One region of the Ensifer sp. GW101-20A05 genome, then DNA from elsewhere that is predicted to be linked to it. Evidence: riboswitches for the same ligand, from Rfam matches in the RefSeq annotation. Region 1 holds a riboswitch; the other holds the start of a gene.
What was found. Region 1 has a riboswitch for S-adenosylmethionine ahead of metA (homoserine O-acetyltransferase MetA). Riboswitches for the same ligand answer to the same signal wherever they lie in the genome.
Positions count from the first base shown of each region.

Region 2: linked by a shared signal. The riboswitch ahead of AC070A_RS11500 (O-succinylhomoserine sulfhydrylase) and the one ahead of metA (homoserine O-acetyltransferase MetA) in region 1 are both predicted to bind S-adenosylmethionine.

Region 1 covers NZ_JBWKZT010000005.1:258,263-273,480, forward strand. The annotation lists gene trxA (thioredoxin) at 1-635, opposite strand, end outside; gene AC070A_RS15610 (prolyl-tRNA synthetase associated domain-containing protein) at 694-1,203, opposite strand; tRNA gene AC070A_RS15615 (tRNA-Gly) at 1,452-1,526, shown strand; gene AC070A_RS15620 (aldose epimerase family protein) at 1,716-2,732, opposite strand; gene AC070A_RS15625 (vWA domain-containing protein) at 2,893-4,077, opposite strand; gene metA (homoserine O-acetyltransferase MetA) at 4,081-5,013, opposite strand; SAM riboswitch at 5,075-5,152, opposite strand; gene AC070A_RS15635 (NUDIX hydrolase) at 5,380-5,832, opposite strand; gene AC070A_RS15640 (AAA family ATPase) at 5,829-6,668, opposite strand; gene AC070A_RS15645 (RidA family protein) at 6,781-7,161, opposite strand; gene leuD (3-isopropylmalate dehydratase small subunit) at 7,170-7,775, opposite strand; gene AC070A_RS15655 (VOC family protein) at 7,930-8,361, opposite strand; gene AC070A_RS15660 (hypothetical protein) at 8,550-8,804, opposite strand; gene AC070A_RS15665 (HpcH/HpaI aldolase/citrate lyase family protein) at 8,930-9,835, shown strand; gene AC070A_RS15670 (DUF1737 domain-containing protein) at 9,832-10,038, shown strand; gene AC070A_RS15675 (metallopeptidase family protein) at 10,261-10,695, opposite strand; gene AC070A_RS15680 (ImuA family protein) at 10,866-11,819, shown strand; gene AC070A_RS15685 (DNA polymerase Y family protein) at 11,734-13,287, shown strand; gene AC070A_RS15690 (error-prone DNA polymerase) at 13,284-15,218, shown strand, end outside.
Region 2 covers NZ_JBWKZT010000003.1:468,850-484,067, reverse strand. The annotation lists gene AC070A_RS11570 (FAD-dependent oxidoreductase) at 1-1,835, shown strand, start outside; gene AC070A_RS11565 (GNAT family N-acetyltransferase) at 2,004-2,432, shown strand; gene AC070A_RS11560 (methyltransferase domain-containing protein) at 2,506-3,339, shown strand; gene AC070A_RS11555 (DMT family transporter) at 3,378-4,262, opposite strand; gene AC070A_RS11550 (LysE family translocator) at 4,482-5,063, shown strand; gene AC070A_RS11545 (SRPBCC family protein) at 5,124-5,597, opposite strand; gene AC070A_RS11540 (winged helix-turn-helix transcriptional regulator) at 5,733-6,242, shown strand; gene AC070A_RS11535 (calcium:cation antiporter) at 6,270-7,358, opposite strand; gene AC070A_RS11530 (S24 family peptidase) at 7,540-8,190, shown strand; gene AC070A_RS11525 (thermonuclease family protein) at 8,204-9,058, shown strand; gene AC070A_RS11520 (tellurite resistance TerB family protein) at 9,205-9,615, shown strand; gene AC070A_RS11515 (transporter substrate-binding domain-containing protein) at 9,759-10,592, opposite strand; tRNA gene AC070A_RS11510 (tRNA-Gly) at 10,734-10,808, opposite strand; gene AC070A_RS11505 (2'-deoxycytidine 5'-triphosphate deaminase) at 10,890-11,987, opposite strand; SAM riboswitch at 12,062-12,140, shown strand; gene AC070A_RS11500 (O-succinylhomoserine sulfhydrylase) at 12,187-13,371, shown strand; gene apaG (Co2+/Mg2+ efflux facilitator ApaG/CorD) at 13,610-14,002, shown strand; gene AC070A_RS11490 (Hsp33 family molecular chaperone) at 14,024-15,013, opposite strand.

The DNA.
Region 1 (15,218 bases):
AGCCCGGAGAGCGCTTCGCGGGCTTCGGCGACCTGGCCGAGCGCGATCATGCAATCGACCATGCCGGCGATCGCCACGACGTTTTCGGGGTCGGCCTGAAGCACGGCGCCGTAGAGGCCGGCGGCGTTCTGGGCGTCACCGGCGTCGAGCAGCGCCTTGGCATCGGCGAGAACCGCTTCGATCTCGGCCTTGCTGTCGTCGACGGCCGGACCGGCGATCTTTTCGATGAATTGCTTGATCTGGCTTTCCGGCACCGCGCCCATGAAGCCATCGACCGGACGCCCGCCGACGAAGGCGATGACGGCGGGGATCGACTGGATGCCGAGCTGTCCGGCGATCGAGGGATGATCGTCGATGTTCATCTTCACGAGTTTGACGCGGCCTGCGGCTTCCGTGACCACCTTTTCGATGACGGGGGTCAGCTGCTTGCAGGGGCCGCACCAGGGCGCCCAGAAATCGACGAGAACCGGCTGCTGCCTGGAGGCGTCGAGCACGTCCTTGGTGAAGTTGGCAGTGGTGGTTTCCTTGATCAGGTCACCGTCCGACGCGGCCGCCGGCGCCGGCTGACCGAAAGAGGCCGAAGCCGTCATCTGAGTGCCGAAAGACCCTGCATAGGGATTGTCGCTGCCCGTCATTCTTCTCTCCTCGCCGGCTCGTCTGCCAGCTTACTGCATTCGCGCCAAAGATCGTATGTCAGGCCGTGACTTTCAAGACAAGCGGTTCGTGTCCGGTCGCTTCCATGAAGCGCAGCAGATCGCTGGATGCGATCGAGGTCGTCGCGTCATTGGAGAGCGGATGGCAGTTGACGATGTCGAACTTCATCAGCTCCTCGTCGAGGATCATCTTGACGTTGCCCTCGATGTCATTGATCGCGCCGAAGGCGGTCACGGCACCTGGAATGACGCCCAGATATTCCATCAGCTTCTCCGGCTTGCCGAAGGACACCTTGCTTGCCGCACCGATCACCTGGTGAACGGTCTTCAGGTCCACCGTCGCGTGTTCCTCGACGGTGAGCAGGAAATAGTTGTCCTTCTTGTCCTTCACGAAAAGGTTTTTCGTGTGGCCGCCAGGGATCTCGTCACGCAGCGCCACCGATTCGGCGACGGTGAACACCGGCTCGTGGCTCTTGGTTTTATGCTCGATCCCAAGTCCGTCGAGAAAATGAAAGAGGTCTTCGGCGGTCTTCGGCTGTGATTCACTCATGATTCTCATCCCTTGGGCATTCGTTTCGCCTCTGCTTTAGGGGAGAAGCCGGTGGCCGCGCAATCTCACAGGCGGCGGCAGCGGCCGAAAACGCGGCATTTCCGGGCTTCGCGAGGGGTCTCCAAAAAAATATTCGATTTCTCGTCATTTCCCTGTTGCATTCCAAAATCGCTTAGGCCATATACCGCCCGTCGCCGCAAGACAGCGACGCCACGGTCCACCGACTACCCCCGGACCGCGGTTTATGAGCGGGTGTAGCTCAGGGGTAGAGCACAACCTTGCCAAGGTTGGGGTCGGGCGTTCGAATCGCCTCACCCGCTCCAATTTCTCCCAACCACTTCATTTCACTGTTATTTTGGAAATGAACGGCATCCGCCGTCAGGCGCATTGCGCTTCGCAACCGGATGCTTCGCCATGCGAACACCTGTCGGCGATCGGACAGCACGACGGTCCTTTGGAACGTTCGCCGTCCCTTCCCTTGTCGCTAGAGATCGTCGACGCCCGCGCGCCACTCAGCTCTTCATGAAGACGTAGTCCGTCTCCTGCCGGCGGATCTCACCGGTGCGCAGTACCGCGTTCGGGAAGCCGGCATGGTTGATGGCGTCCGGCCAGATCTGGGTTTCCAGGCAGAAACCGGCAAATGGGCCATAGCGGCGTCCCTCGAGGCCGGGGACGGTGATGTCGAGCTTTGCGCCGGTATAAAGCTGTACACCAGGCTCGGTCGTCAGCACTTCCATCGTGACGCCGGAATTGATGCTACGGGCAAGCGCCACCGAATGTTTCGTCATGCGCTCGTTCGAAAGGCAGAAATTGTGGTCGTAGCTGATGCGCTCGCCCTCGGTCTGGCGACGCATCGACGTCATTTCGCGGAGATCGAAGGCGGTGCCCTCGACCGCACGGATCTCGCCCGTCGGCACCTGGCGTTCGTTGGTCGGCAGGTAGTGGTCGGCGGCGATCATGATGTCGTGTCCGAGCGCGTCGACAGTGCCGTCGAGATTGAAGTAGCTGTGCTGGCAGACATTGGCGAGCGTCGGCCGGTCGGTCTCGCTCTCGTAGACGACGCTCAAGACGCCGCCGGGCTTCAGCGCGTAGGTGCAAGTGACCTTGCAGTTGCCGGGATAGCCGGCGCGTCCATCCGGATCGGTAATGGTGAGCGTCACGCTATCAGGCGTCTGGCGGCCGATCGTCCAGTTGCGCTTGCCGATATTGTCGCTGCCGCCGTGCAGGTGGGTGACACCCTTCTCGTTCAGTTCGAGCTGGTAGGTCTCACCGTCGAGCGTGAAGCGCCCGTCGGCGATCCGGTTGGCGCAGCGCCCCGGTGTCGCGCCGAGATAGGGCGAATGGGCGAGATAGCTTTCGAGATCGGCGAAACCGAGCACCAATGGCGGCTCATGGCCTTCCAGGCGCAGGTCCTGAATCACCGAGCCCCAGGTCAAGACATGGGCGGTGAGGCCGCCACCGGAGAGCACCATACGATGGACCGGCTCGCCGGACGGCAGATGGCCGAAGATTTCCGTGTTCTGATGCATGTTCACCGCTGGCTCCCTCTTCGCGACCGCAGCAACCTGCGTCATTTCCAAAGGCACGGCAACCGGAAAATCATACTAAATGGGGCCTTGCTTCGTCTCTGGCCTGAGGGCAAAAACGTCTAGCTATTCAAGGTGCTACAGCGACCTCTCTGCGGTCATGTCAGCGCGATAGCTGCTTGGTGGCATCCTGCAGGCCGGCGAGTGTCAAAGGGAACATCCGCCCCTCGAACAGGCTCTTCACCATGCCGATCGACTGGGTGTAGCCCCAGTGCTGTTCGGGCACGGGATTGATCCAGATCGAACGCGGAAAATGCGCTGTCATGCGCGAAAGCCAGAGTGCGCCCGCCTCGTCGTTCCAATGTTCGACCGAGCCGCCGGGATGGCTGATCTCATAGGGGCTCATCGACGCGTCGCCGACGAAGATGGCGCGATAGTCGCCGCCATAGGTGCGCAGCACTTCGGTGGTGCGGGTGATGTCGACGCGGCGGCGACGATTGTCCTTCCACAGACCCTCATAGACACAGTTGTGGAAGTAGAAATGCTCCATATGGCGGAACTCGCCGCGGGCGGCTGAAAACAGTTCCTCGACGATGCGGATGTGATCGTCCATCGAGCCGCCGATATCGAAGAACATCAGCAGCTTGACCGCATTGCGGCGTTCGGGCCGCGTCACCACGTCGAGATAGCCGTGCTCGGCGGTGGCACGGATCGTGCCGGAAAGGTCGAGTTCGTCAGCCGCCCCCTGGCGCACCCAGCGCCTGAGCCTTTTCAGCGCCACCTTGATGTTGCGGGTGCCGAGTTCGACCGTGTCGTCATAATCCCTGAACTCGCGCCGGTCCCAGACCTTGACGGCGCGGCGGTGGCGCGACTGGTCCTGGCCGATCCTGACCCCTTCGGGATTGTAGCCATAGGCGCCGAAGGGGGAGGTGCCGGCGGTGCCGATCCATTTCGAGCCGCCCTGATGCCGGCCTTGCTGCTCCCGAAGCCGTTGGCGCAGGGTCTCCATCAGCTTGTCGAAGCCCCCGAGGGATTCGATCAGGCGCTTTTCTTCCTCGGTCAGGTGTTTTTCGGCGAGCTTGCGCAGCCAGTCCTCGGGGATGACGGCCTCTTCGCCCGTCTCCATGGGATTGACCGCCTCGAGCCCGGAGAAGCAGTGCTGGAACACCCGGTCGAAGCGGTCGATATGGCGCTCGTCCTTCACCAGCGCCGTGCGCGCCAGGAAGTAGAAGGCTTCGACATCGAATGTGGCGATGCCCGCCTCCATCCCCTCGATCAGCGACAGGAATTCCCGGAGCGTCACCGGAACTTTCGCCGCTTTGAGTTCGAGGAAGAAGGGGATGAACATCGGTCAGTCCTGGCTTTCTCCGGTGCCGATCTCTGCGAGATCATAGGGCGTCGTCTGGTACATCTCGTTGATCCAGTTGCCGAAGAAGAGGTGCGCATGGCTGCGCCAGCGGTTCTGCGGCGGCAGGGTCGAATCGTTGTGCGGGAAATAGTCGTGCGGCATCTTGATCGGCACGCCTGCGTCCACGTCGCGAAAATATTCGTCCGACAGCGAGGTCGAATCATACTCCACGTGGTTGAACATGTAGAGCCGGTTGCCCTTTTTCTCGTGCACGAGGCAGACGCCCATCTCCTTCGATTCCATCAGGATTTCGAGGCTGGGCACCTTGTCGATGTCGGCACGCCTGACCTCGGTCCAACGCGAGACGGGGACGGCGAAGTCGTCGGAGAAGCCGTTGAGATAGACCGACGAGCGATTGAGGTTCTGGTGGCGGTAGACGCCAAAGGCCTTCTCGTTCAGCGGATACTTCGGCACGTCGTGGAAATGGTAGATCGCCGCCATCGCCCCCCAGCAGACATTGAGCGTCGAATGCACGTTGGTCTCCGTCCAATCGAGGATGCGCTTCAATTCGTCCCAATAGGTGACGTCCTCGTATTCGAGCGTCTCGACCGGCGCGCCGGTGATGATGAAGCCGTCGAACTTGCGGCCCTTCACCTCGTCCCAGGTCTCGTAGAAAGAAAGCAGGTGATCTTCCGAGGTGTTCTTCGCCCGGTGGGCGCCGATGCGTACCAGCGACAATTCCACCTGCAGCGGCGAGGCGCCGATCAGGCGCGCCATCTGGATCTCGGTCTTGATCTTGTTCGGCATGAGGTTCAGGAGCCCGATCTGGAGCGGGCGGATATCCTGACGGATCGCCACGGTCTCGGTCATCACCCGCACACCCTCATGCACGAGGGTTTCGAAAGCGGGCAGCGTATCGGGAATCTTGATGGGCATGGGCTTCCACTCGATCAATACAAAAAAACCGGCGGCGATTGATCGCGACCGGTCCTCGGAAATCCAACTTTCCTCGGCCCTTTAGCGACTTGTTTAACGTGGCTGCAAGCCGGCCGGCCAAATCACCACGAGGAATTTGATAGCGCGACTGGGGCGCGGGGGTCAAGAAAAACGATTCGGGCGGTCGGGCGGCCCCTCATCCCGCTTCCGCGACCTTCTCCCCGCAGGCGGGGAGAAGGGAGCTTGTGGCACCCGCTCGCGCCTCCCAGGGACCGATCATTTCCGTTCCAGAAAGAAGCCCGGACATCATTGTCTCGCGGCGACCGTCGCCATTTCCGTCCCCTCTCCCCGGCTGCGGGGAGAGGGCTAGGGTGAGGGGCAACTTCCGTGCGTGTGAAGATAATCTAGGCCGTCCTGCATGCCGTATCCGAGCCGACGGCTAGCCTCGTCTAAGCCGAGCCAGAAGAAGCGAAAGCGGATCGGCGCACCACCGCCAAAGGGCGTCATTTCATGGTGCAGCCAGGTTTTCTGTTGCTCGCCGGCAAGGGCGACATGAAAATAGTGCCGGCGATGGCAGATGGTCTGGCCTTCCTTCCGGAAGGAGTAGTCCTTCGTGACGAGATGGGTGAGGCCCCGCGATGGCGTCAGCCCGGTCTCTTCCACGAATTCCCGCAAGGCCGATGTTTCCGGGCTCTCGCCCGGCTCCATCGTGCCGCCGGGCACCTGCAGCTCGATCTCGGGAAAGTCCGGCTCGTCGAAGACCAGCAACTGATCTTGCCAGGTGGCGTAGATCAGGACCTTGTGGGCGTCCGGGCTCATCCGTCGCGGCGTGCCATGAAGGCCAGGCGTTCGAAGAGATGCACGTCCTGCTCGTTCTTCAGCAGCGCGCCGTGCAGCTTCGGCAGCATGGTCTTGGCGTCGGCGCGGAGGTCGGCCGGATCGACCTCGTCGGCAACCAGCAGGCGGATCCAGTCGAGCGCTTCGGAGGTGGAAGGCTTCTTTTTGAGGCCCGGCACCTGGCGGATGTCGTAGAAGGCGGCAAGGGCTGCCGAAAGCAACGTCTTGCGGATCCCGGGATAGTGCACCTCGACGATGCGGGCGAGCGTTTCGGCGTCGGGAAAGCGGATATAGTGGAAGAAGCAGCGGCGCAGAAATGCGTCCGGCAATTCCTTCTCGTTGTTGGAGGTGATGATGACGATCGGCCGGTGACGGGCGCCGATCATCTCGCCGGTCTCGTAGACATGGAATTCCATGCGGTCGAGTTCCTGCAAGAGGTCGTTCGGAAACTCGATGTCGGCCTTGTCGATCTCGTCGATCAGAAGCACCACGCGACGGTCGGCCTCGAAGGCCTGCCAGAGCTTGCCCTTGCGGATATAGTTCCTGACCTCGTTGACGCGCTCGTCGCCGAGCTGGCTGTCGCGCAGGCGCGACACGGCATCATACTCGTAAAGGCCCTGCTGCGCCTTGGTCGTCGACTTGACGCTCCATTCGATCAGATCGAGGCCAAGGGCAGCGGCAATCTGGCGGGCAAGCTCGGTCTTGCCGGTGCCGGGTTCACCCTTGACGAGCAGCGGCCGCTCCAGCCGGATCGCAGCATTGACGGCGATCATCAGGTCCTTGTCGGCGATGTAATCTGCGGTGCCTTCGAATTGCATAATCGTCTTCCGGTTCAGCATAGGTCTAGCAGGCGGTGTCCATGGACTATCGCATATTGGCCAAAATCGGAATCGATTTGAGAAGAGATGGCGTGAGCAGAAAAGCTCGGTCTCAGCCGCGGAGGGCGGTGACTTCGATCTCGATCAGCATTTCCGGGCGGATCAGATCGCAGACGATCATGGTTGCGGCCGGACGGATCTCGCCGAAGACTTCGCCGAAGATCGGGAACACCCGGTCGGCGAAGCTGGCATCGGTGACGTAGTAGTGATTGCGCACCACGTCTTTAAGCGAGAAGCCCGCTTCCTTCAGTGCGCCCTCGATCGTCTTCAGGCAATTGCGCGCCTGCTCTTCCACCGTTTCGGGCATGGTCATGGTGGCATAGTCGTAGCCGGTCGTGCCGGAGACGAAGCACCAGTCGCCCATCGCGACGGCACGCGAATAGCCTGCCGTCTTTTCGAAGGGCGAACCCGAAGAGATGAGCTTGCGCGCCATGTCTCGCTTTAAGCCCAGGGGCGCGAGGCGCCGACCGTCTTCTCGAAGCTGTCGATCGCGGTTGCCTTTTCCAGCGTCAGGCCGATATCGTCGAGGCCGTTCAGCAGGCAGTGGCGCTTGAAGGCATCGACCTCGAACTTGACCGAGCCGCCGTCCGGGCCGGTGATTTCCTGGGATTCCAGGTCGACCGAGAGGATGGCGTTGGAGCCGCGCGAAGCGTCGTCCATCAGCTTGTCGAGGTCGGCCTGGCTGACGACGATCGGCAGAATGCCGTTCTTAAAACAGTTGTTGTAGAAGATGTCGGCAAAGGACGTGGAGATCACGCAGCGGATGCCGAAGTCGAGCAGCGCCCAGGGGGCATGCTCGCGCGAGGAGCCGCAGCCGAAGTTGTCGCCGGCAACCAGGATCTTGGCGTTCTGGTAGGCGGGTTTGTTGAGCACGAAGTCCGGGTTGACCGAGCCATCCTCATTGTAGCGGGCTTCGGCGAAAAGGCCCTTGCCTAGGCCGGTGCGCTTGATCGTCTTCAGGTAATCCTTCGGAATGATCATGTCCGTGTCGATGTTGACGACGGGGAGGGGGGCGGCGACACCGGTGAGCTTGACGAATTTTTCCATAACTTCAGGCCTTCGATTTCAGAAGAATGTTGCGCTAGCGTTTAGATGAGTTTTGCGCCGAAATGAAGGAAAATCTATCCAAACACGCTTCGCCGGGCGGGTGAAAATGCCCGCCCGGTGAAAGCTTCGCCCGGATTTCGATTGTCGGGAAGCCTCAGCCTGCCTTCACCGGGCTGTTCATGGCCCAGAGAACGCCGAAGGGATCGCGGAGCTGGCCGTAGCGGTCGCCCCAGAACATCACCTCGATCGGCATCACCACCTCGGCGCCGGCGGCAACGGCGCGGTCCCACCAGGCATCGATGTCCTCGACGGTGAGCGTCAAGGTAAAGGCCTGCGGCTTTTCCAGCGGATGGCCATATTCCGGATAGGCATCCGCCAGCATCAGCGAGCTGCCGTTGACGTAGAGATGGATGTGCATCGTCCGGCCCTGCTCGTCGAGCGGATGCCGGTTGACCTCCTTGGCGCCGAAGGCGCGCTGGTAGAATTCGGATGCCTTGGCGGCGCCATCGACCTGAAGATAGGGCAGAAGCCCGTTCAGGACCGGTGCCGGCTGCTTCGTTTCGGTTTGCTGCGTCTCAGTGTCCATGTCGTTCTCCATCCTGTTCGAAGAGCCAGGACCGTGCTGGCCTGCCTCAAGGACGGACATGGAGCGATGGATCCGACACGGGGATGGAAAAATTTCGCAGCCGGCTGAATGGCAGCTCTCGAGAAACAGCAAAAGGCTTCGAGCCGATTACGGATCGGCCCGATTGCGGATCACTACGATCGCCGGGATCAGAGGTCGATGATCGTGCCGCGACCGTCGTTCCAGATGCGCATCTCGCGCTGGCTGTGGGCGGCAGCGGCGGCGGCCGGACGGGCGGTGGCGCGGGCCGGCCTGAGGTTCAGCCGGGCGGCAATCGCGCTGCCGATCACGACGACGGCGGCGATGCCGGCCAGTGCCAGCGCCAGCGAGGCGGTCAGAACGAAGGCCGCAAACGTGATGGTCAGGGCTGCGGCCGTGAAGAGAACAGAGCGAATGCTTTGCATAATCGTCACCTTTCTGATGGCGATGTGGGGGCTCCTCCCCGCACTTGCAAGAGGCGGCTTTGCGAAAGGGGTGCGGCGGTTCGCCTCGTCTTGCGGAACGAGGCAAAGGCGGGCACAACTGAAACATGAGCAAATCGATCGAACATCACCCGGTGCGCCTGCGTCGCTCGGTGCTATCGGTGCCGGCCGACAATGCCCGCGCGCTTGCCAAGGTCGCTGAACTCGCGACCGATGCCGCGATCTTCGATCTCGAGGATGCGGTTGCGCCTGAGCGCAAGATGGAAGCACGCGAGGCGCTGGTTCGGCATCTGACGACGAACCGGCCGGATTGTGAGATCGTCATCCGCATCAATGCGCTCGGTTCCGGCTTTGGCCAGGACGATCTCGCCGCGGTGCTTGCGGCGAAGCCCGACGCCATTCTTCTGCCGAAGGTCGAAAGCCCGGCGGATATCCAGGCGGCGGCCGACTGGCTGGCCGAAAACGATGCGCCGGAGACGCTGCGTCTCTGGGCGATGATCGAGACGCCGCGCGGTGTCATCAACGCGCCTCTTATCGCCGAGACCGGCCGCACCTTCGGCGGCCGGCTCGATTGTTTCGTCGTTGGTCTCAACGACCTGCGCAAGGACACCGGCGTTCCGGATCGCCCCGGTCGCCCCTATCTCGTTCCCTGGCTGATGCAGATCCTGCTTGCCGCCCGCGGCGGCGGGCTCGACGTCATCGACGCCGTGTTCAACGATTTTCGCGACGCTGATGGATTCGACGAGGAATGCCGGCAGGGCCGCGACATGGGCTATGACGGCAAGATGCTGATCCACCCGGCCCAGATCGGCCCGGCAAACGAACGTTTCGGCGTCGAGCAGATCGCCGTCGACGAGGCGCGCGCGATCATCGCTGCCTTTGCGCTCTCGGAAAACGCCGGCAAGGGCGTCATCAATCTCAACGGACGGATGGTCGAGCGGCTGCACCTCGATCAGGCCGTGATGCTCGCCGCCAAGGCGGATCTCATCGAAAAACGAAAGACAAGATCTTGAAACTCTATCGCTTCCTGACCGGTCCCGACGACGCTTCCTTCTGTCACAAGGTGACGGCAGCGCTGAACCAGGGCTGGAGCCTGCACGGCTCGCCCACCTATGCCTTCAATGCCGATACGCAGCACATGCAGTGCGGCCAGGCGGTGTTCAAGGAGGTCGAGGGCAAGGATTACACCCCGGATATCAAGCTGTCGGAACAGTAGTCGAGGCTGTTTGCCGTCGTGCAAGTTTGCCCCTCACCCTAACCCTCTCCCCGCAGGCGGGGCGAGGGGACGCGGTTGATGCTCGCAATCGGCGTGTGAGGCCTGTTTTCTGGTATCGGTTAACCCGTGCTCCGATTGGGATGCGAACGGTACCGCGAGTCTCCTTCGCCCCGCTTGCGGGGAGAAGGTGCCGGCAGGCGGATGAGGGGCAGATAAAACGGGTTAGCCGCCGACGTGCTCGACGCTGGCTTCGATCCGCTCCATGTCGTCGTCGGAAAGGCCGAAGTGATGGCCGATCTCATGGATCAGGACATGGGTGATGATGTCACCCAGCGTCTCCTCGTTCTCAGCCCAATAGTCGATGATCGGGCGGCGATAGAGGGTGATGCGGTTTGGAAACTGGCCGGTTTCCATGGTGAAGCGCTCGCTGATGCCACGGCCCTCGAAAAGGCCCAGCAGATCGAAAGGCGTTTCCAGTGCCATGTCCTCGAAAATGTCGTCGCTCGGGAAGTCGGCAACTTCGATGATGAGGTCGGTCGTCAGCTGGCGGAATTCCTGCGGCAGGTGGCCGTAGGCTTCCAGTGCGAGCTGTTCAAAAGTGGTAAGCGTCGGTGCGTGGCGTTCCCGCCAATCATCGGTCTGGTCAATGCGGGCCATAGGCACTCCTTGTTGCCCTCCATATAGCGATTTTGCCAGTGTTTTTCGAGTGTTGAATTCCGCGGGCATGGGGACAGGAATAAATTCTTAGAATTGGCTGTTGACTCATTTAGGAAGCTCTGGAATCTAATAGAACATAACATGAACATTTATGATGGGAGTTGACCGTCATGGCCGACAAAGCCGTGGAGCGGGAGACGGTACTTTCGCTCCGAGAGACCATAGCCAGGATCGAAAACCGTCGGCTTCCGGGCGTCGTGCGCGCCGCCAAGGCGGCCGATCCCGGCGGCTTCCGTCAGCGCGAGGAAGATGAGCCTGGCCGTCGGGCGCTTGCGCTTGGCGTTACGGATCTGGACACGCTTCTCGAAGGCGGCCTACCGCTCGAAGGCATGACGGAAATCCGCAATGCCGAGACGCGCGATGCCGGCGCTGCCGCCGGTTTTGCCGCAGCGCTCAGTGTGCTCTGCCAGCAGGCGCGCCTGGAAAAAGGCGAGCCGGCAGCCCCCGTTCTCTGGATCAGCCAGTCGATGGCTTCCAACGAGGCGGGCCTGCCCTATGGGTTGGGTCTCAAGGCCTATGGGCTCGATATCCGCGGCCTCGTCTTCAGCCTGCCGCGCACGGTGAAGGACGCGCTCTGGATCGCCGAGGCGGCGCTTTCCGTTCCAAGCTTCTGTGCCGTCATCCTGGAAATTCGCGGCAATCCCGCAGCTCTTGCGCTCAGCGAGAGCCGGCGCCTGCATGTTCGCTCACGCGCGGGCCATGTTCCCCTTCTGCTCCTGCGCCAGTCCGGACACGAGGAGGCCAGCAGCGCCTTCTTCCGCTTCCTTGTCGAGCCGGCGCCGGCGCGCGAGCGTCCCCTACCGGATGGATCGATGCTTCGCGGCAGCATCGGCCATCCCGTCTTTCATGTCATCGCCGAGAAGAGCAGGGCTCCTGCGCCGCTCGGCTTCCTGCTGGAGTGGAACCCCCATGACCGCCGCCTTTACCCCATCGAGCCCCTACCAGCCGCTGCTGCGGCAGATCCAGAACCAGCGCATTCTGTCGCTCGCCTTTCCGCATCTCCCGGCCGATCGGGTCGCGCGCAAGCGCTGGGGGAACTCGTGGCTTTCCCGCGGGCGTCCTGAGCATCCGCCCCTCGTCTTTGCCGACAAGGTGAAGAGTGCGATGCGCCTCGTCGCGCTCGACGGTTACGCCGAAAAAGCGGGTTTTCACATCGGCCAGGGTGTTGCCGAAGCCCGGGCCATGTGTCCCGAGATCGACGTGCTGCCGGCCGATCCCGCCGCCGATCGGGCCCTGCTCGAAGGGCTTGCGGATTGGTGTTGCCGCTATACGCCGCTCGTCGCGCTTGATGGCGACAGCGGCCTCTTTCTCGACATCACCGGCTGCGCCCATCTTCTCGGTGGGGAAAAGGCGCTGCTCGACGATCTGCTTGCCCGCCTCTTCCATCTGGGGGTCGAGGCCCGGGCGGCGATCTCCTCGTCCGCCGGGCTCTCCTGGGCGGTGGCGCGCTTCGGCTCCGACGGCATTCTCGCCCCGGACGAGGCGGCGCGGGTGCTGGCGCCGTTGCCGATGGCGGCGCTCCGGCTGCCGCGGGAAACGATCGAAACGCTTGGCCGGGTCGGGCTCAAGCAGATCGGCGACATCATCGAGGCGCCGCGCGCGCCGCTTGCCCGCCGGTTCGGCGCGACCCTGCTTCTGCGCCTCGATCAGGCGCTCGGGCGGGAGGATGAGCCACTGTCGCCGCGGCTGCCCGTTGCTGCCCTCTCAGTGGAGCGCCGTCTCGGCGAACCGGTCCAGGGCGAAGACGATATTCTCGGCTTGACGGAAGAGCTGGCGATGCGGCTGAAACCGGAACTGGAAAAGCGTGGGCAGGGCGGGCGTCTGTTCGAGCTTCTGCTTTTCCGCGTCGATGGCGCGGTCTTCCGCATCGCCGCCGGCACGTCCTCGCCGCTCAACGAGCCGCGGCGCGTCGCCGGTCTCTTCCGCGAACGGCTGCAGGCGGTGCACGAGGATCTCGATGCCGGCTTCGGCTTCGAAATCCTCAGGCTCTCGGTGCCGAAGAGCGAAAAATACGAGGTGATGCAGGAGGATTTCTCCGGCACGCCGGACCGCGAGCGCCCGCTTGCGGCTTTCGCCGACCGGGTGATGGCAAGGTTCGGGGCGGAGAGCCTGCTGGTGCCGGCTCTTTCGGAAAGCCACGTGCCGGAGCGGGCGGCAAGCTTCCGCCCACTCACGGATCTGGGGCTCATGGGCAAGGCCGAGGCGCCTGCGCAAAACATTCCCGCGACCCTGCTTGCCGCGGCGGCTCGGCCGCAGCGGCTCTTTCCAAGCCCCGAACCGGTAGAGGCGGTGGCCGAGGTGCCGGAGGGGCCGCCGAGAAGCTTCCGCTGGCGGCGCACGCTGCACCGCATCGCACGGGCCGAAGGGCCGGAGCGGATCGCCGGCGAATGGTGGCTCGACGGCGAGCCGGCGATGGAGCGCGATTATTTCCGGGTGGAAGACGAGCGCGGCCGGCGGTTCTGGCTGTTTCGCGAGGGTCATTATGGTGCGAGCGCCCCGCCGCGCTGGTTCATGCATGGAGTCTTCGCATGAGCGACGCTGTCCCCTATTTCGAGATCGGCGCCTGGTCGAATTTCTCCTTCCTCGAAGGCGCGTCCCATCCGGGCGAGATGGTGGTTGCGGCGAGCCGTCTTAACATTGGCGGCCTTGGTATTGCCGACCGCAACACGGTTGCCGGTGTGGTGCGCGCCCATGCGCAGGCCAAGGTGGAAAAATACGCCTTCCAGCCCGGCGCGCGGCTCTCCTTTGCGGAGGACCTGCCCGACGTGCTCGCCTATCCCTGCAATCGCCACGGCTGGGGCAATCTCTGCCGGATGCTGAGTGCTGGAAACCTGCGCGCCAAGAAGGGCACCTGCACGCTCTATGAAGCCGATCTCGTCGAGTGGGGCGAGGACCTGTTGCTCGTCGTGCTGCCGGATCCTGTCATCGGCGCGCCGGAAGCAACCTTGCTTGCCGACTTTCTCAAGCGCCTGAAGCCGCATTTTGCCGACCGGCTCTATCTGGCGCTGGTGCCGCGCTATGACGGCTTCGACCAGCTTGCCTTCGCCGGACTTGCGACCATTGCCCGCCATGCCGCGATCAAGCTCGTCGCCACCAACAGTCCGCTGTTTCATGTCGCCGCGCGACGGCCGCTTGCCGATGTCGTCACCGCCATCCGCGAGCATGTGACGATCGCCACCGCAGGCTACCGGTTGCATGCCAATGCCGAGCGGCATCTGAAGACGCCCGCCGAAATGGCGCGCATCTTCCGCGACTATCCGGAAGCGATCGCCAATACCGGGCATTTCTTCGGGAGGCTGAAGTTCTCGCTGTCGGATCTCGAATATCAGTATCCGGATGAAAGCATTCCGGGCGAGACGCCGACGCAGACCCTTAGGCGGCTGACGATGCAAGGCGCACACGAGCGCTATCCCGAGGGCATTTCGCAGAAGGTTTCGACGCAGATCGAGTACGAGCTCGAGCTGATCGCCAGCAAGCGTTACGAGCCCTATTTCCTGACGGTGCGCAATATCATGCAGTTTGCGCGCAAGGCCGAAATCCTCTGCCAGGGCCGCGGCTCGGCGGCGAATTCCACCGTCTGTTACTGTCTGAGGATCACCGAAGTCGATCCGCTTTCGACCACCCTGCTCTTCGACCGCTTCCTCTCGACCGAGCGCGACGAGCCGCCGGATATCGACGTCGATTTCGAGCACGAGAAGCGGGAAGAGGTGATCCAGCATATCTACCGCACCTACGGCAAGGAGCATGCGGGGCTGACGGCCGCCGTCATCAGCTATCGGGCGCGCTCGGCCGGCCGCGAGACTGCCAAGGCTTTCGGGTTCTCAGAAGACGTGCAATCGGCGCTTGCCGGTTCGGTCTGGGGCTGGTCGGTCGCCGATCTCTCGGAGCGTGAGGCGCAGGCTGCCGGGCTCGATACGAAGGATCCGACGACGGTGAAGGTGCTCGACTATGCCACCGAACTGATGAGCTTCCCGCGCCATCTTTCGCAGCATGTCGGGGGCTTCGTTATTACCCGCGACCGGCTCGACGAGGTCGTGCCGATCATGAACACGGCAATGCCCGACCGCTACATGATCGAGTGGGACAAGGACGATCTCGACACGCTGAAGATCCTGAAGATCGACGTGTTGGCGCTCGGCATGCTCACCTGCATCGCCCGCGCCTTCGAGCTTCTCGACCGGCATTACGGCGAGCGGAAAAACCTGCACCAGCTCTTCAAGGATGAGCAGAAAGCCGTCTACGACATGATATGCCGCGCCGATACGATCGGCGTCTTCCAGATCGAAAGCCGGGCGCAGATGAGCATGCTGCCACGGCTGAAGCCGCGCATCTTCTATGATCTCGTCATCGAGGTGGCGATCGTCCGGCCCGGGCCGATCCAGGGCAACATGGTGCATCCCTATCTGAAGCGGCGCGAGCAGCGCGCACGCAATATCCCCATCGAATATCCAAGCCCTGAGCTG
Region 2 (15,218 bases), on a different contig from region 1:
CTTTCGAGCTGTCGCTCGCCTGCCATGGCCGCGTCGCGTCCAATTCCAAGTCGGTGAAGATCGCCCTGCCGGAAGTCAAGGTCGGCATCTTCCCGGGCGCCGGCGGCACCCAGCGCGTGCCGCGGCTCACCAATGCGCAGGACGCGCTGCAGATGATGACGACGGGCTCGTCGCTGACGTCGGCTCGCGCCAAGGCGCTCGGCCTCGTGCACGAAGTCGTCGATGCGGACAAGCTGGTCGACGCCGCCAAGGCGATGATCAAGAACGGCCTGAAGCCGGTGCAGCCCTGGGACGAGAAGGGTTACAAGGTACCGGGCGGCGGCATCTGGACGCCGGCCTCGGCCCAGCTCTGGCCGGCCGCTTCCGGGATCCTGCGCCGCGAGACCTACGGCAACTATCCGGGCGCCGTTGCCATCCTGAAATGCGTCTATGAAGGCCTGCAGGTGCCGTTCGACACGGCGCTCAAGATCGAGCAGCGCTACTTCACCGAGATCCTTCAGACGACCGAAGCCTTCTCGATGATCCGCTCGCTGTTCGTCTCGATGCAGGAGCTCGGCAAGGGCGCCCGCCGCCCGGCCGGCGTGCCGAAGTCGGAGTTCAAGCATGTGGGCGTCGTCGGCGCCGGCTTCATGGGCGCCTCGATCGCCTATGTGACGGCTGCCGCCGGCATTGCCGTCACGCTGATCGACCGCGACATGGAAGCGGCCGAGAAGGGCAAGGCCCACTCGGAAGGCCTGGTCAAGGATTCGGTCGGCAAGGGTCGCCTGACCAAGGAAGAAGGCGAAGCGCTGCTCGCCCGCATCACGCCTTCGGCCGATTACAACGACCTGAAGGAAGTCGGCCTCGTGGTCGAAGCCGTCTTTGAAGACCGCCAGGTCAAGAAGGATGTCATCGAGAAGGTGGAGGCGGTGATCGGCGAAGACACGATCTTCGCCTCCAACACCTCGACACTACCGATCACCGGCCTTGCCAAGAACTCGAAACGCCCCGGCCAGTTCATCGGCATCCACTTCTTCTCGCCGGTCGAAAAGATGATGCTGACCGAAGTGATCCTCGGCAAGGAGAGCGGCGACAAGGCGCTCGCTACGGCACTCGACTACGTCGCCGCGATCAAGAAGACGCCGATCGTCGTCAACGACACCCGCGGTTTCTATGTCAACCGCTGCGTCTTCCGCTACATCCACGAAGCCTATGACATGCTGATCGAAGGCGTGCCGCCGGCGATGATCGAGAATGCCGCCAAGATGGCCGGCATGCCTGTTGGACCGCTGTCGCTCAACGACGAAGTGGCGATCGACCTCAGCCAGAAGATCCTCAAGGCCACCGTCGCCGACCTCGGCGAAAAGGCCGTCGATCCCAAGCACATGGCGCTGATCAACAAGATGGTCGACGACCTCGACCGCCGCGGCCGCAAGAACGGCAAGGGCTTCTACGAGTATCCGGCGAAGCCCGCCAAGAAGTATCTGTGGCCGGAGCTGAAGACGCTCTACCCGCAAAAGAACGCCGACAAAATCGACATCGAAGTGCTGAAGCAGCGGTTCCTGGCGACGATCGCGCTTGAAGCCGCCCGCACCATGGAAGAGGGCATCGTCACCGATCCGCGTGAGGCGGATGTCGGCTCGATCCTCGGCTTCGGCTTTGCCCCCTACACGGGCGGCACGCTCTCCTACATCGACGGCATGGGCGTAAAGGCCTTTGTCAAGATGTGCGACAAGCTTGCCAAGGACTACGGCAGCCACTTCAAGCCGACGGCGCTCTTGCAGGAAATGGCCGAGCGCGGCGAGACCTTCTACGGTCGCTTCGACCCCTACGGCGAGAAGAAGCAGGCGGCGTAAGTTCCGCGCATCGAATTGGAAGCAGGCCCCTCGGGGCCTGTTTTCGTTTGGGCGACGGCTCGTCCAAGGCTCATGGCCTAACGCAGCGCCCGCATTCGCGTGACCATCAAGTTGTTATGGTTGCGATGTTAGACCTATTCGGGTTGAAGCCGCGCAAGTGATGAAGCCATGAACAAAGTCCTGCTCCGCCCCGCGATCGCCGGCGACGAACCCTATCTGCACTGGCTGGAAGAGGCCTGCATGCGCGACTATGCCATGGCGCTCTGGGGCAACTGGCGGCCGCGTCCGGCGGATGCGCTTATCCTTGACGAACATCGCATCATCGTTGCGAACGGCGAGGATGTCGGCTGCGTCTCGGTCACCGTGCGCAACGACCATGTCTGGGTCAACAAGCTCTATGTGGCGCCCGGCCATCAGAAACGCGGCAATGGCGCGATCGCGCTCAGGCAGGTGCTCGGCGAAGCAAGGGCGGTTGGCCTGCCCTTGCGCCTCAGCGTCCTGGCCACCAACCCCGCCGTCGCCTTCTACCGACGCGAAGGTCTCAGCATCTACGAGGAGACCGCAGAACGGCGCTTCATGTCGTCGCAGGTGCGTTAAGGCTACTTGCACCTCCCGATTGACGGCCTCCCTGCGCGGGCGCATGCTCGCCGGGATCAGAGGGGGACACGCCATGAGCGAGCCTGATCTCTATCTGCTTGGGCGCGCCGGGCCCGAGGAAGAACGCCTGAAGCGACAGATCGCCAATCTCGCCCCAGATTCCGACCAGCAGCTCGAACGGGTCGGCATCCAGCCAGGCGAACACGTCATCGATCTCGGTTGCGGTCCCGGTGGTGTGCTGCACCTGCTTGGCAAACGCGTGGGGCCCACGGGCTCCGTGCTCGGTATCGAGCGCGACCCGCACTTCGTCGAACTTGCGCGCCGTTTCGTCGCCAGCCACGCCCTGCCCCAGGTGGAGGTGCGCGAGGGCGACGCCTATGCGACCGGCCTGCCGCGCCGCTCCTTCGACGGTGCCCATATGCGGCTGGTGCTCGTCAACGTGCCGCGGCCGGAGCTCATCGTGCTCGAAATGGTGTCGCTGGTAAAACCCGGCGGCTGGATCGCGAGCTTCGAGGCCGATTTCCTGGCGCATGTCTGCGACCCGCCGCTTGCCGCCTGGGACCGGCTGCTTGCCGCCTATATCGCCTATTCGGCGGCCAGAGGCATCGACCTCCATATCGGCCGCCGCCTGCATCGGCTGTTCCGGGAAGCGGGTGTCGAGGCAATTTCCGTCGACGCCGTCGCACATGTCTACCCGCCTGGCCACGACCGCCGGCCGATCTTTAAGGATTTCATCAACAATGTCCGAGACGGTCTTGTCGCCGAGGGTTTCATCGACAAGGCCCAACTGGACGACGATCTCGCCGCACTCGACCGCCACCTGGCCGACCCGAACGTGCTTGTCACGTCCCATCTGTTCTTCCGGCTGACCGGCCGCGTGCCTGAAGCCCTCGTCATCAAGGCCTGAAGCGGCGTTCCATCGGGGCCGTACCGCTTCGATATCCTCTAAGCGGCAGCACCGGCGCGACGGTGCGCCAGGCGTTCGCCGACGATGATCAGCAGACCGGCCGCGAAGATCAGGCCGGCGCCTGCAAAGACATTCATGGCCGGCACGTCGCCCCAGATCAGGAAACCGAGGCCGAAGGCCCAGACGAGCGAGGTGTATTCGAAAGGCGCGATGACGGAGATCGGTGCTCGGCGCATGCCCTCGAACAGCGCATACTGCCCCGCGCCGGCAATGACGCCCGTGCCGGCCATCAGTGCCACGTCGAAGAGCGCCGGCGGCGTCCAGAAGAAGCCGACCGCAAGCCCGGTCATGGCGATGAAGAAGACGTTGGAGATGGTCATCTGCACCAGGGTCGTTTCCTGCAGCGCGGTCTTGCGCAGCATGACGGTGCCGATCGCCCAGAAGACGGCGGCGGTGAGCGCCAGGAACACCGGCAGCGACAGCTTCATGCCGGTGCCGAGCGGGTCACAGGCGATGAGCACGCCGACGAAGCCGATGAAAACGGCGAACCAGCGGATCGGCGGCACATCTTCCTTCAGGATCGGCACGGCAAGCAGCGTCACGATGATCGGCGCTGCATAGTAGAGCGTCGTCATCTCCGCGAGGCCAAGATCGCGCGCCGCGTTGAAATAGGAAAGCCAGGCCGCGAGCAGCAGCAGGTTGCGCACGAAGAGCGGCTTGATCACCGGAGATGAGATGGCGCTGCGCACCAGCTTGCCGCGGCCGATGACGAGGCAAAGCACGAGAATGGTGATGCTGCGGGTAAACAGGATCTGCCAGACCGAATAGCCGACGACGAGCCATTTGACCGACGCATCCTGCAACGAGAACAGGAAATAGGAAAACGTCGTCATGACGATGCCTGACAGTACGGTCTTGTTCATGGGAGGCCTCGATCGCGCCGGCGGGAGAGAAGCGGCAGCGTCCCGTCTGATAGCGCGGCCGCGACACACGCGGAAGAGGCATTCCCACGGACACGTGTGGCGATTTCTTGCGGGTAGATTCCGGTACTATCGGGCGCCACGCTTGATGGAGATCAAGAGCGGACGCTTGCGCGGCTGGTAGAAGACGGCGATAACGGCCACAAAACCAGGTTCAACGACATGCAGCCGCTCACCTTCGCCCTCGCCGCCCTGATCCTGCTCGCAACGCCGGGGCCGACAAACACGCTGCTCTGGCTGTCCGGCGCCTCTGCCGGTTTCCGCCGTTCGCTGCCGTTGCTCACCGGCGAGCTCGGCGGTTATCTCGCCGTCATCATCCCGGCCGTAGCACTATTGGCGCCATTCCTTGCCGCCCATCCGCAGCTCGGCCTTGCGCTCAGGCTCGTCGCCGCCTGCTGGGTTCTCTACCTCGCCTATGCGCTCTGGACCACCGATGCCGAGCGCAGCGAAGGTGTCGTCATCTCCATCCGCCAGGTCTTCGTTACGACGCTGCTCAATCCGAAGGCGCTGATCGTCGCCCTGGTGCTCTTGCCACAGACTGGACTGGCCGCCGTCTGGCCCTGGATCGCCGGCTTCTCGCTGCTGGTCGTCGCCGCCGGATCGACCTGGATCGGCGCCGGCGCCATGCTGGTGCAGATGTCGAAGGGCTTGTCGGCCTCGCATCTGCCGCGACGGATTGCTGCCGTTTGTCTCACCCTTTTTTCGGTGGGCATCGCCGGCAGCGCGATCGCGGCCATGCACTGAGACCCTCCGGAGACAGAAAGGTCTCGGGGGTTCAATGCGCTCACGAGACCGATTGCTGCGTCACGCAGCAACAGCCGCTTCGCCGAGTTCCTCTGCCAGTGCCACACCGATCAATTGTTGCCAACCGTCGCGCCGGTATTCGAGCTTGTCGAGCCCGTCGAGGAAGGCAACCTGTTCGGTGAAGACGAGGCGCGTACCGTTGCCTTCCGGCTGAATGTCGACGGTCGCGACGGACGCCGAGATCCTCTTGTCGTTCTCAGCCATCGTGTAAGCAAAGATGATCCGGCGGTTCTCGACGATGTCGAGATAGATGGTGTCGTCATGATAGATCGTTTCGCCGTCCTGGCTGAAGCGACCGCTCTCGCGACCGCCGACGCGGAAGTCATGGCTGAATTCGGCCACCGGCCCGTCAGCACTGACGAACCAGCGTTCCTTCGCAGCCGGCTCGGAGAAAGCCCTGAACACCTGTCCCGGCGTCGCCTTGAAGCTGCGCTCGATGGTGAAGCTCGCATGTTCCACGGATCTGTCGGTCATGTTCTCTCTCCTCTGATGTTCGAATACCGCTGGCCTTTGCCTAACTGGTTTCATTTAAAAACTGCTCTAATTTTGAAAGCAGTTGCACGATAGCCTCACTGATGCGATAATGCAAGCGGTTTTGAAGAGGTGCCAATGAAGGACGACATTCGCTCGGGTTGCCCGATCAATCTTTCGCTCGAAGTGTTCGGCGACAAATGGAGCCTGCTGATCATTCGCGACATGATCTTCGGCGGTAAACGGCACTTCCGGGAATTGCTGCGTTCCCAGGAGGGCATCTCGTCCAACATCCTGGCGGATCGGCTGAAGATGCTGGTCGAGCAGGGCATGCTGACCAAGGCGGACGACCCCACGCACAAGCAGAAGGCGATCTACAGTCTCACGGAGATGACGATCGCGCTGGTGCCGATCATGGCCCAGCTCGGCGCCTGGGGGCGGCGCTATCTGCCGGTCAGCGAAGAGCTCAGTATTCGCGCCGAGCAGATGGAAAACGGCGGTCCGGAACTCTGGGACCGCTTCATGGACGAGTTGCGACACGATCATCTCGGCGCGCTGCTCGATGGTCCGCCGCGGGTGCGCGCTACACTGCAGGCAGCCTATGAAGAGGTGGTGGCAAGAAAGGCACGCGAAAAGGCGACGGCCTGAGGCTATACGAACAGGCACTTCATCCGCTCAGAGCCCGATCACAGACAGCATGACGAAGGTCGCGAACAGCACGAAATGAGTCATGCCCTCAATGGCGTTGGTCTGGCCGTCGTTGAGGTTGATCGCGGCCACGATCAAAGTGACCGCCACCATCACCGTCTGCACCGGCGACATGGCCATCAGGAAGGGCTGGCCGGTATAGAGCGCGATCGCCTCCATGACCGGCACCGTCAGGATGACCGTCGAAAGCGATGCCCCGAGCGCGATGTTGACGACCGCCTGCATGCGGTTGGCGAGTGCCGCCCGCATCGCGGTCATGACTTCCGGCGAGGCAGAGATCACGGCAACGACGATGGCGGTCACCGCCGGCGGGGCGCCGCTCCCCTTCAGGCCCGAGGTCAGCAGCGACGACATCACTTCCGCCAGCACGCCGATCAACACGATGCCAAGGATCAGTATCACGATCGACGGCAGCACCGGCTGATCCGGCCCACCCTGTATCGCGCTCCCCTCGCCCTTCGCCTTCGGATAGCTGTAGCTGAAGAAGTAGCTGTGCACCCCCACCTGCATGCGCAGGAACAGGGCATAGAGGGTGATCATCGCGCCGATGGTGAAGGCCGAATAGAGATGCCATCTCGCCGCCGGCACGAACTCCGGAACGACCATCGAGATGCCCATCGCCGTCAGAATCATGACGCTGTAGGTGCGGGCGGAATCGTCGTTATAGGGCTGCTCTCCATGTTTCAGGCCACCAAGCAGGGCGGCGAGGCCCAGGATGCCGTTGATATCGAGCATGACGGCCGCATAGATCGTGTCGCGCACGAGCGTCGGCGAGGTCTCGCTGGTCATCATGATCGCCAGCACGACGACCTCGACCAAGACCGCCGAGAGCGTCAGGATCATCGTGCCATAGGGATCGCCGACCTTGGACGCCAGCACCTCGGCATGGTGCGACACGCGCAGCGAGGCGAGCACGATCGCCACCACGAGACCGGCGGCACCGAGAAGCGTTGCCAGGCGCCCCATTTCGAGAAGCTCATGCTCCAGCGCGATCCCGGCAATCGCCGCAGCGAGGGCCACGAACAGCAGACGCTCCGATCTCATGCGCGCCAACAAACGTTCCCTCCGATGAAAGCCTGTCCTGCCCGTCACGCGAACTATAGGGGCCGCCGCCCCCAAAGCAAATGACGGAGAAAGGACTATTTTCCTTCGGATTCTTTACCGGTACTTCGCGTTTCGATAGTGTGGTGTCGAACAAACCCAGCAAGTGGCCGCCTGTTCGGCCCGGACCTTTCGCATGTTGTCTCACGGCACGATCTGGCACGCCATCGATGCATTGGCCGAGCGCAATCAGCTCTCGCCTTCCGGTCTCGCCCGCCGCGCCGGGCTCGACCCCACCTCCTTCAACAAGTCCAAGCGCCACTCTGCCGACGGGCGGGAACGCTGGCCTTCGACGGAATCGATCGCCAAGGTGCTCGAGGCGACCGGCGCCACGATGGACCAGTTCACCAGCCTGTTGAGCCCGAATGACACTCAGGCCACCCCGGCGACTGCAAGTGCCGCGATCCCGCTGATCGGCTTCGCCCAGGCGGGTGCCGGCGGCTTCTTCGACGACGGCGGTTTTCCGGCCGGCCAGGGCTGGGACGTGATCGACTTTCCAACAGTGGCGGAACGCCGGACGGGCATCTACGCGCTTGAGGTGCAGGGCGATAGCATGCTGCCACTGTACCGCGACGGCGACACCCTGATCGTCGATCCGGGGGCGCAGGTTCGGCGCGGCGACCGCGTCGTGGTCAAGACACGCGAAGGCGAGGTCATGGCGAAGGTCCTGACACGCCAGACGCCGCGCACGATCGAACTCCTTTCCCTCAACCCGGAGCACCCGAACCGGGGCTTCGAGATCAGCCAGATCGAATGGATCGCCCGGATCATCTGGGCCAGCCAATAGGACGTTCTTCCTGATGCGGCAGCATTTATACTCCCTTGCCGGCGGCATCGCCGCGATCGCGCTTTTCACCGGCATCCTCTACGCGGGTGCAGCCGCCATTCGCGACCGCGAGAGTGCCGCCACGCCGGACTTCGTCCTCGAAACGCCCGACATGACGGAAATCGAGCCGGCGCCGGATGACGCCGAAACGGATGATAACGTACCGCTCGACTTGGGAACACCGACCGACGGCACCGCGCAGCCCGGTGCGGTTACGACCGGCGATCAACCGCAGACGTCGACGACGGAAAACGCCGCACGCGCCATCGAGCCGCAACAATTCGGTCTGCCCGACACCGTCACCGGCGCGCCGCTCGAACGCGCGGAGCCGCGTGCCCCGCTGTCAGAGCCGGAGAAGCAAGCGAAGGCGACCGCCGGGCCGACCATCCTCTATCGCCCCGTGGCGATCGCCGCCGGTGTGATCCAGTTCGACAAGCTCACGCTGCAGATCGATGGCATCGAGCCCGAGCAGGCAGAGAGAACCTGCGAAACCGGGGGGAAGAGTTGGCCCTGCGGCATCGTCGCACGGACGGCCTTCAGAAACTTCCTGCGCGCACGTGCGGTCAGCTGCGACATGCCCGAGGGAAGCGCCGGCACATCGGCCACTGCTTCCTGCTCTCTCGGTGGACAGGATCTCGCAACCTGGCTCGTCGACAACGGCTGGGCGACGCCGGTACCCGGCTCGCCGCTGAAGAAGCGGGCCGACGCCGCGCACCAGGCGAAGCTCGGCTTCTATGGCGAAGATCCGCGCGACCTCAGTCACACGCCGATGACGTTTGACGACCCAACGCTCGGCACCGGGATGGACGAGCCGCAGCCGGACTTGTAAACAGCCGCGGCAATTCCCAGCTCTCAACCGTCCAGATCATCTGATCGTTGAGACAGTGAGATGATCCAACTCTTTGAAACTATGCAATTCCGGATGAAAAACCGCTTCACGCCGTTCCCGGAATTGCGCTACCGCTGGAAAGACCCATGCTGCCAAGCCTCAGCCACCACGAAGCGCTCATCTATGTCATGGTGATGATGTCGGCGGTCGACCGCGAGATGAGCGACGACGAATTCACCCGCATCGGCCGGCTGGTGCAGTTCCTGCCGGTCTTCGAGGGGTTCAACGAGGATCAGCTCGTCCATATCGGCCACGAATGCTCCGCCCAGCTCGCGGCCCCCGAGGGGTTGGACATCGCTCTGGAAATCGTGCGCGAGGCGCTTCCGGAAAAGTTCCATGAGACGGCCTACGCACTTGCCGTCGAGATCGCCGCCGCGGACCAGCGCATTCGCAACGAAGAGATCCGGCTGTTGCAGTTGCTGCGCGACCGCCTCGGTCTCGACAAGCTCACCTGCGCCGCCATCGAACGAGGGGCGCTTGCCCGCTTCCGCCGGTAGCTCATCATTTCCTGGCGTTCACGCCAAGCTGTCTACAGCGCTGCGCGTCTTATCAGACGCGCAAAGGTCGCTGTAGCACTTTGAATTGCTGCATGTTTTTGACCTTTGACCGGGTACGATTAAAGGAAACATGCAGTGGGCGCTCAATAGATGCCGTTGGGGAAGTAGCGCAGGTAGATTTCCTCGAGCCGGCCGCTGCGCGAAAGCGCCAGCAGCGCGTGGTCGATCGCCTGGGTCAGCGCCGGTTCGGATTTGCGGTTCATGATCGTCAGGCCTTCACCGAGAAAGCGTTGCGAGAAATAGGCACCATCGACGAGTGCGCAGCAGCCCCCGGCAGTCGTGCCTGAGATCCAGAAGGAAAGCTGCAAACCGTCGGAAAAGACCGCCGGCACCTCACCCTTCTGCAGTGCCGTGAGCATGGCATCGCGATCTGGGAAGACCTTGGCCCCGATACTCGGGAAGAACGCCTTGAACATGGCCTCATGGGTGGTGCCCGCCACGACACCGACCGTTTTTTTCCTGAGGTCCTTCGGACCCGTCACGGCGCCGGCCGCCTTGGTGTTGATGGCCAAGCGGGCCGGAAGCCGCATGAAGGCGCGCGAGAAGCCGAAGCGCTGGCGCAGTTCCGGGCCGACGGCGATACCGGCGGCAACCGCTTCGCCCTGCCCCTGCTCCAGCGCCGGCAGCAGTTCCGCATAGGTCACTGCCTGGATCTGGCATTTGGCTTCGATGTCGAGCTCGCGGCAGATCTCGCGCACGAGATCGACGTGAAAACCGGAGAGCTTGCCGGACTGATCGATGAAGTTGAACGGCGGAAAGTCGACCGTCGTCAGGAAGCGCAAGCGCGCAAGGCCCGTGAGATCGGGCTTGGCGATGCGTTCGCGCGCATCGAACAGAATGGGCAGGTCCCTGGGCTGGGCCGCAAGCGGCGTTGCGATCAGGGACGCGCAGAGAGCGAACAGGGAAAGAAATCTCATGGGCAGCGGGCCGGCACGGTTCTTGTCTCAGGGGCGGCGCTTGGAACCGCGGGATGATTCATCGAGCGGTAAAGTAACCGTCCGCAAGGCAACTGGCCATAGGTCTCGCTCGAACGAGGCAAAAGAGGCTTCAGGAAGGATTGGAGCGGGTGATCGGGATCGAACCGACGACATCAAGCTTGGGAAGCTGGCGTTCTACCACTGAACTACACCCGCGATGCCTGCGAAATTTCCCGAACCGGGACGATCTGTCAAGGACCCTTGCGCGGTATCGCACGAGGGTCCCGTGCAAAATCCCTACTCGGCGCGGAAATGTTTCGAAAGCTTCAGGCCCTGGGCCTGGTAGTTGGAGCCGACGCCGAGGCCGTAGAGACCGTCAGGACGCTCCAACATGTGTTCATAGATCAGGCGGCCGACGATCTGGCCATGTTCGAGGATGAACGGCACCTCGTGGCTGCGCACTTCCAGAACGGCGCGGCTACCGCTGCCACCGGCAGAGGCATGGCCGAAGCCGGGATCGAAGAAGCCGGCATAGTGCACGCGAAACTCGCCCACCAGCGGATCGAACGGCGTCATCTCGGCCGCGTAAAGCGGCGGCACATGCACCGCTTCGCGCGAGACGAGGATGTAGAACTCGTCCGGATCGAGGATCAGCTCGTCGCGTCCGCGGCTGTAGAGCGGCTCCCAGAAATCGAAGATCTTGTGCTGCGCCTTCTTGTCGACGTCGATGACCGCGGTGTGGTGTTTGCCACGGTAGCCGATCAGACCCTCCGGACCGGTGCCCTTGAGGTCGATCGACAGCGCAATGCCGCCGCCGCTGACATTCGGGCGTTCGCTCGCCACCAGCACGTCGCTTTCATGCAGCGCCAGCAGCTCCTGTTCGGAGAGCAGCGACTGGCCCATGCGGAAGCGGATCTGCGACAGGCGCGAACCACGGCGCACGACGATCGGGAAGGTGCGCGGACTGATTTCGAGATAGAGCGGACCGCTATAGCCGGCAGGAATCTTGTCGAACTCCTGGGCGCGGTCGGTGATCACGCGGGTGAAGATGTCGAGGCGGCCGGTCGAGCTTTTCGGATTGGCCGAGGCCGACATGCCCGCAGGCAGCGCCAGGCTCTCCATCAACGGCACGATGTACACGCAGCCGGTTTCAAGCACGGCACCGTCGGTGAGATCGACGACATGCAGCTTCAGCCGGTCGAGCTTGTCGGCGACGAGGTGGGACGGGCCGGGCATGAAGCTCGCGCGGACGCGGAAAGCCTTGGCGCCAAGGCGCAGGTCGAGGCTTGCCGGCTGGATCTGATCGTCATCCAGCGGCCTCTCGCTCTTCAGGCGCCCCGTTTCGAGCAGCGCGGCGATCGCGCGGTCGGCCAAAATCCCAGTATCGCGGGCCATTGCAGTCCTCTTTCCAGTTGCGAGACAAAACCAAACTCCGGGAATTGACGCAAGCGCACCCTAGCAGTATTGAAGCTTTATCCCGTGGTGATTTGGCCGGTCGGCTTGCAGCCACGTTAAACAAGTAGCTAAAAAGGCCGGGTGTCAAACCGGCCCATTTTTGCGGCCGGTTTTTTTTGTTTTTGAAGGTGATCGTCACATGAGCAAAAACTGGCGCCCGGCAACACAACTCGTCCACGGCGGAACCACCCGCTCCCAGCACGGCGAGACGTCCGAGGCGATCTTCCTCACCCAGGGCTTCGTCTACGAGACATCCGAGGCGGCAGAAGCGCGTTTCAAGGGCGAGACCGAAGGCTTCATCTATGCCCGCTACGGCAGCCCGACCAACGACATGTTCGAAAAGCGCATGTGCATGCTGGAAGGCGCCGAAGACGCGCGCGCCACGGCTTCGGGCATGGCTGCCGTTTCCGCGGCAATCCTCTGCCAGCTGAAGGCCGGCGATCATATCGTTGCCGCCCGTGCGCTGTTCGGTTCCTGCCGCTGGGTGGTCGAGACGCTGGCGCCGAAATACGGCATCGAATGCACGCTGGTCGATGGACGCGATCTCGCCAACTGGGAAAAGGCGATCCAGAAGAACACCAAGGTCTTCTTCCTGGAAAGCCCGACCAACCCGACGCTCGAAGTCATCGACATTGCCGGTGTGGCCAAGCTCGCCAACCAGATCGGCGCCAAGGTCGTCGTCGACAACGTTTTTGCGACGCCACTCTTCCAGAAGCCGCTGGAACTCGGCGCCCATATCGTCGTCTATTCCGCCACCAAGCATATCGATGGCCAGGGCCGCTGCCTCGGCGGCGTCGTGCTTGCTGACAAGGAATGGATCAACGAGAACCTGCACGACTACTTCCGTCATACCGGCCCGGCCATGTCGCCGTTCAATGCCTGGACGCTGCTGAAGGGCATCGAAACCTTGCCGTTGCGCGTGCGCCAGCAGACGGAAACCGCACGCCGCGTCGCCGACTTCCTGGCTGAGCAGCCGCAGGTGGCGAAGGTCATCTATCCCGGCCGCAAGGATCACCCGCAGGCCGACATCATCGCCAAGCAGATGACCGGCGGCTCCACCCTCGTCGCCTTTGAACTGAAGGGCGGCAAGGATGCGGCATTCGCGCTGCAGAATGCGCTCGAGATCGTGCGCATCTCCAACAATCTCGGCGACAGCAAGAGCCTGATCACCCATCCGGCAACGACGACGCACAAGAACCTGACCGACGAGGCCCGCGAAGAGCTGGGCATTTCCGCCGGCACGGTGCGTTTCTCGGCCGGCATCGAAGACAGCGAGGATGTCGTCGAGGATTTCGCCCGCGCGCTTGAGGCCGTCAAAGCCTGAGGCAACGAAAAGATACGGCCGCCACAACAGACGGCGGCCGTCGATCCCTCGTGGCGCTCATGCAGCGGGCGCCCCGCCATCCAATATGGCCTCACCAGCGGGATCGAGCGGGTTCGAACAGCCGATCCGGATACCCGCAAGCCCTTGCCCCAGAATGGGTATGCACAATCTTGCCGTTATTCTTGACGAAACCATCTTGCTGTAGAATACCCTGAAAGACCGAAGCAAGGTGTTGCCCATGTATCGCGCTTTGACCCGCGACATAGAAGTTACGGTGGAGCCGTACTATCTCGAAGAGCAGTCGGACCCCGATGACGGCCGCTATGTCTGGGGCTATCGCATTGTCATCTCAAACCATTCGGACGCAGCCGTGCGGTTGATGACCCGCTACTGGCATATCACTGATGAGAATGGGCAGGTCGATGAGGTCAGCGGTCCCGGCGTGATCGGCGAACAGCCGCTGCTCAATCCCGGCGACACCTATGAGTATTCGTCCGGCTGCCCGCTGGATACGCCGTCGGGCGTGATGTTCGGCCATTACAGTATGGAAGCGGAAGGCGGAGAGACCTTCAACGTGGCCATCCCCGCCTTCTCGCTCGATTCACCCGGGCTCGTGCGTACCCTGAACTAGCTTGATCCGGAGTGGCGCCGGCTACTGTGGACGCACTTCGCTTGCCTCGAAACGATAGGTCGTCGAGCAGAATTCGCAGGTGACCTTCACGGCCCCATCCTCGATGGTGCTTTCGATATCATCAGCGTCCAGATTGGCGAGCACCGAGTGCAGCTTCTCGCGCGAGCAGCTGCAACGGTCATAAACCGCCTGCGGCTCATAGACGCGAACGCCGCGCTCGTGAAACAGCCGGTAGAGCAAGCGTTCGGTTCCGACCATCGGGTCGGTCAGCTCGTCGGTGTCGATCGTCTCGACCATCACCTTGGCTTCCGCCCAGAGATCGTCATCCTCGAAGACGCCTTCCCCGTCATCGCCATCGCCGCCGGAAAGATCAGGCTGGCGCATGCGCTCCGGCGCTTCCGGCAGGAACTGCGCGACCATGCCGCCGGCACGCCAGCGATGGCGCGGCTTGCCGCTTTCATCGCGGTCGAGCAGCTCGGCAACGCCGAGCCTGACCTTGGTCGGGATCTGCTCTGACTGGCGGAAATAGACGCCAGCGATTTCTTCCAGCGTGGCGCCGTCCAGCGCAACGATGCCCTGATAGCGCTGAGTATGAGCGCCCTGGTCGATGGTGAAGGCGAGTACGCCCTTGCCAAGCAGTTCATGCGAAAGGGTGCGGCCATCCTTCTCGGCGTCGGCAAGCGCATCTGCATCGTAGCGGGCATAGGCGCGCACGCGATCCGGCGTCGAGAAGTCTGCGACGACGAGATCGACCGGACCATCGCCTTTCGTCTGGACGATCAGCTTGCCTTCGAACTTCAGCGAAGTGCCGAGCAGAACCGTCAGCACGACGGTTTCGGCAACGAGCCGCGCGACCGGAAGCGGATAGTTGTGGCGCTCCAGAATTGCGTCGAGCATCGGGCCGAGCTGCACGGCGCGGCCGCGCACGTCGAGGCCTTCCACCTGGAAAGGCACGACGTGATCGTCACCGGCGAAGTCGAATTCACCAAGCCCTGGCGTCATGTCAGTCATGTCTTGCTCCTTGCCTCAGCAACTGCGTTGCGCCGGGGACATTCCTGTCCCCCGGCGCAACGTGCCCGCTGTCTCAATCGATCCCGCGATAAACGGATTGTCCACCGGATATGCGCCATCAGCCATTGCGCCGCGCACCACCCGTGGCAGTCGGCGCTTCACTGTTGCCAGGAGCGCCCTGCAGCCGCCTAGATCGTGTCGCACG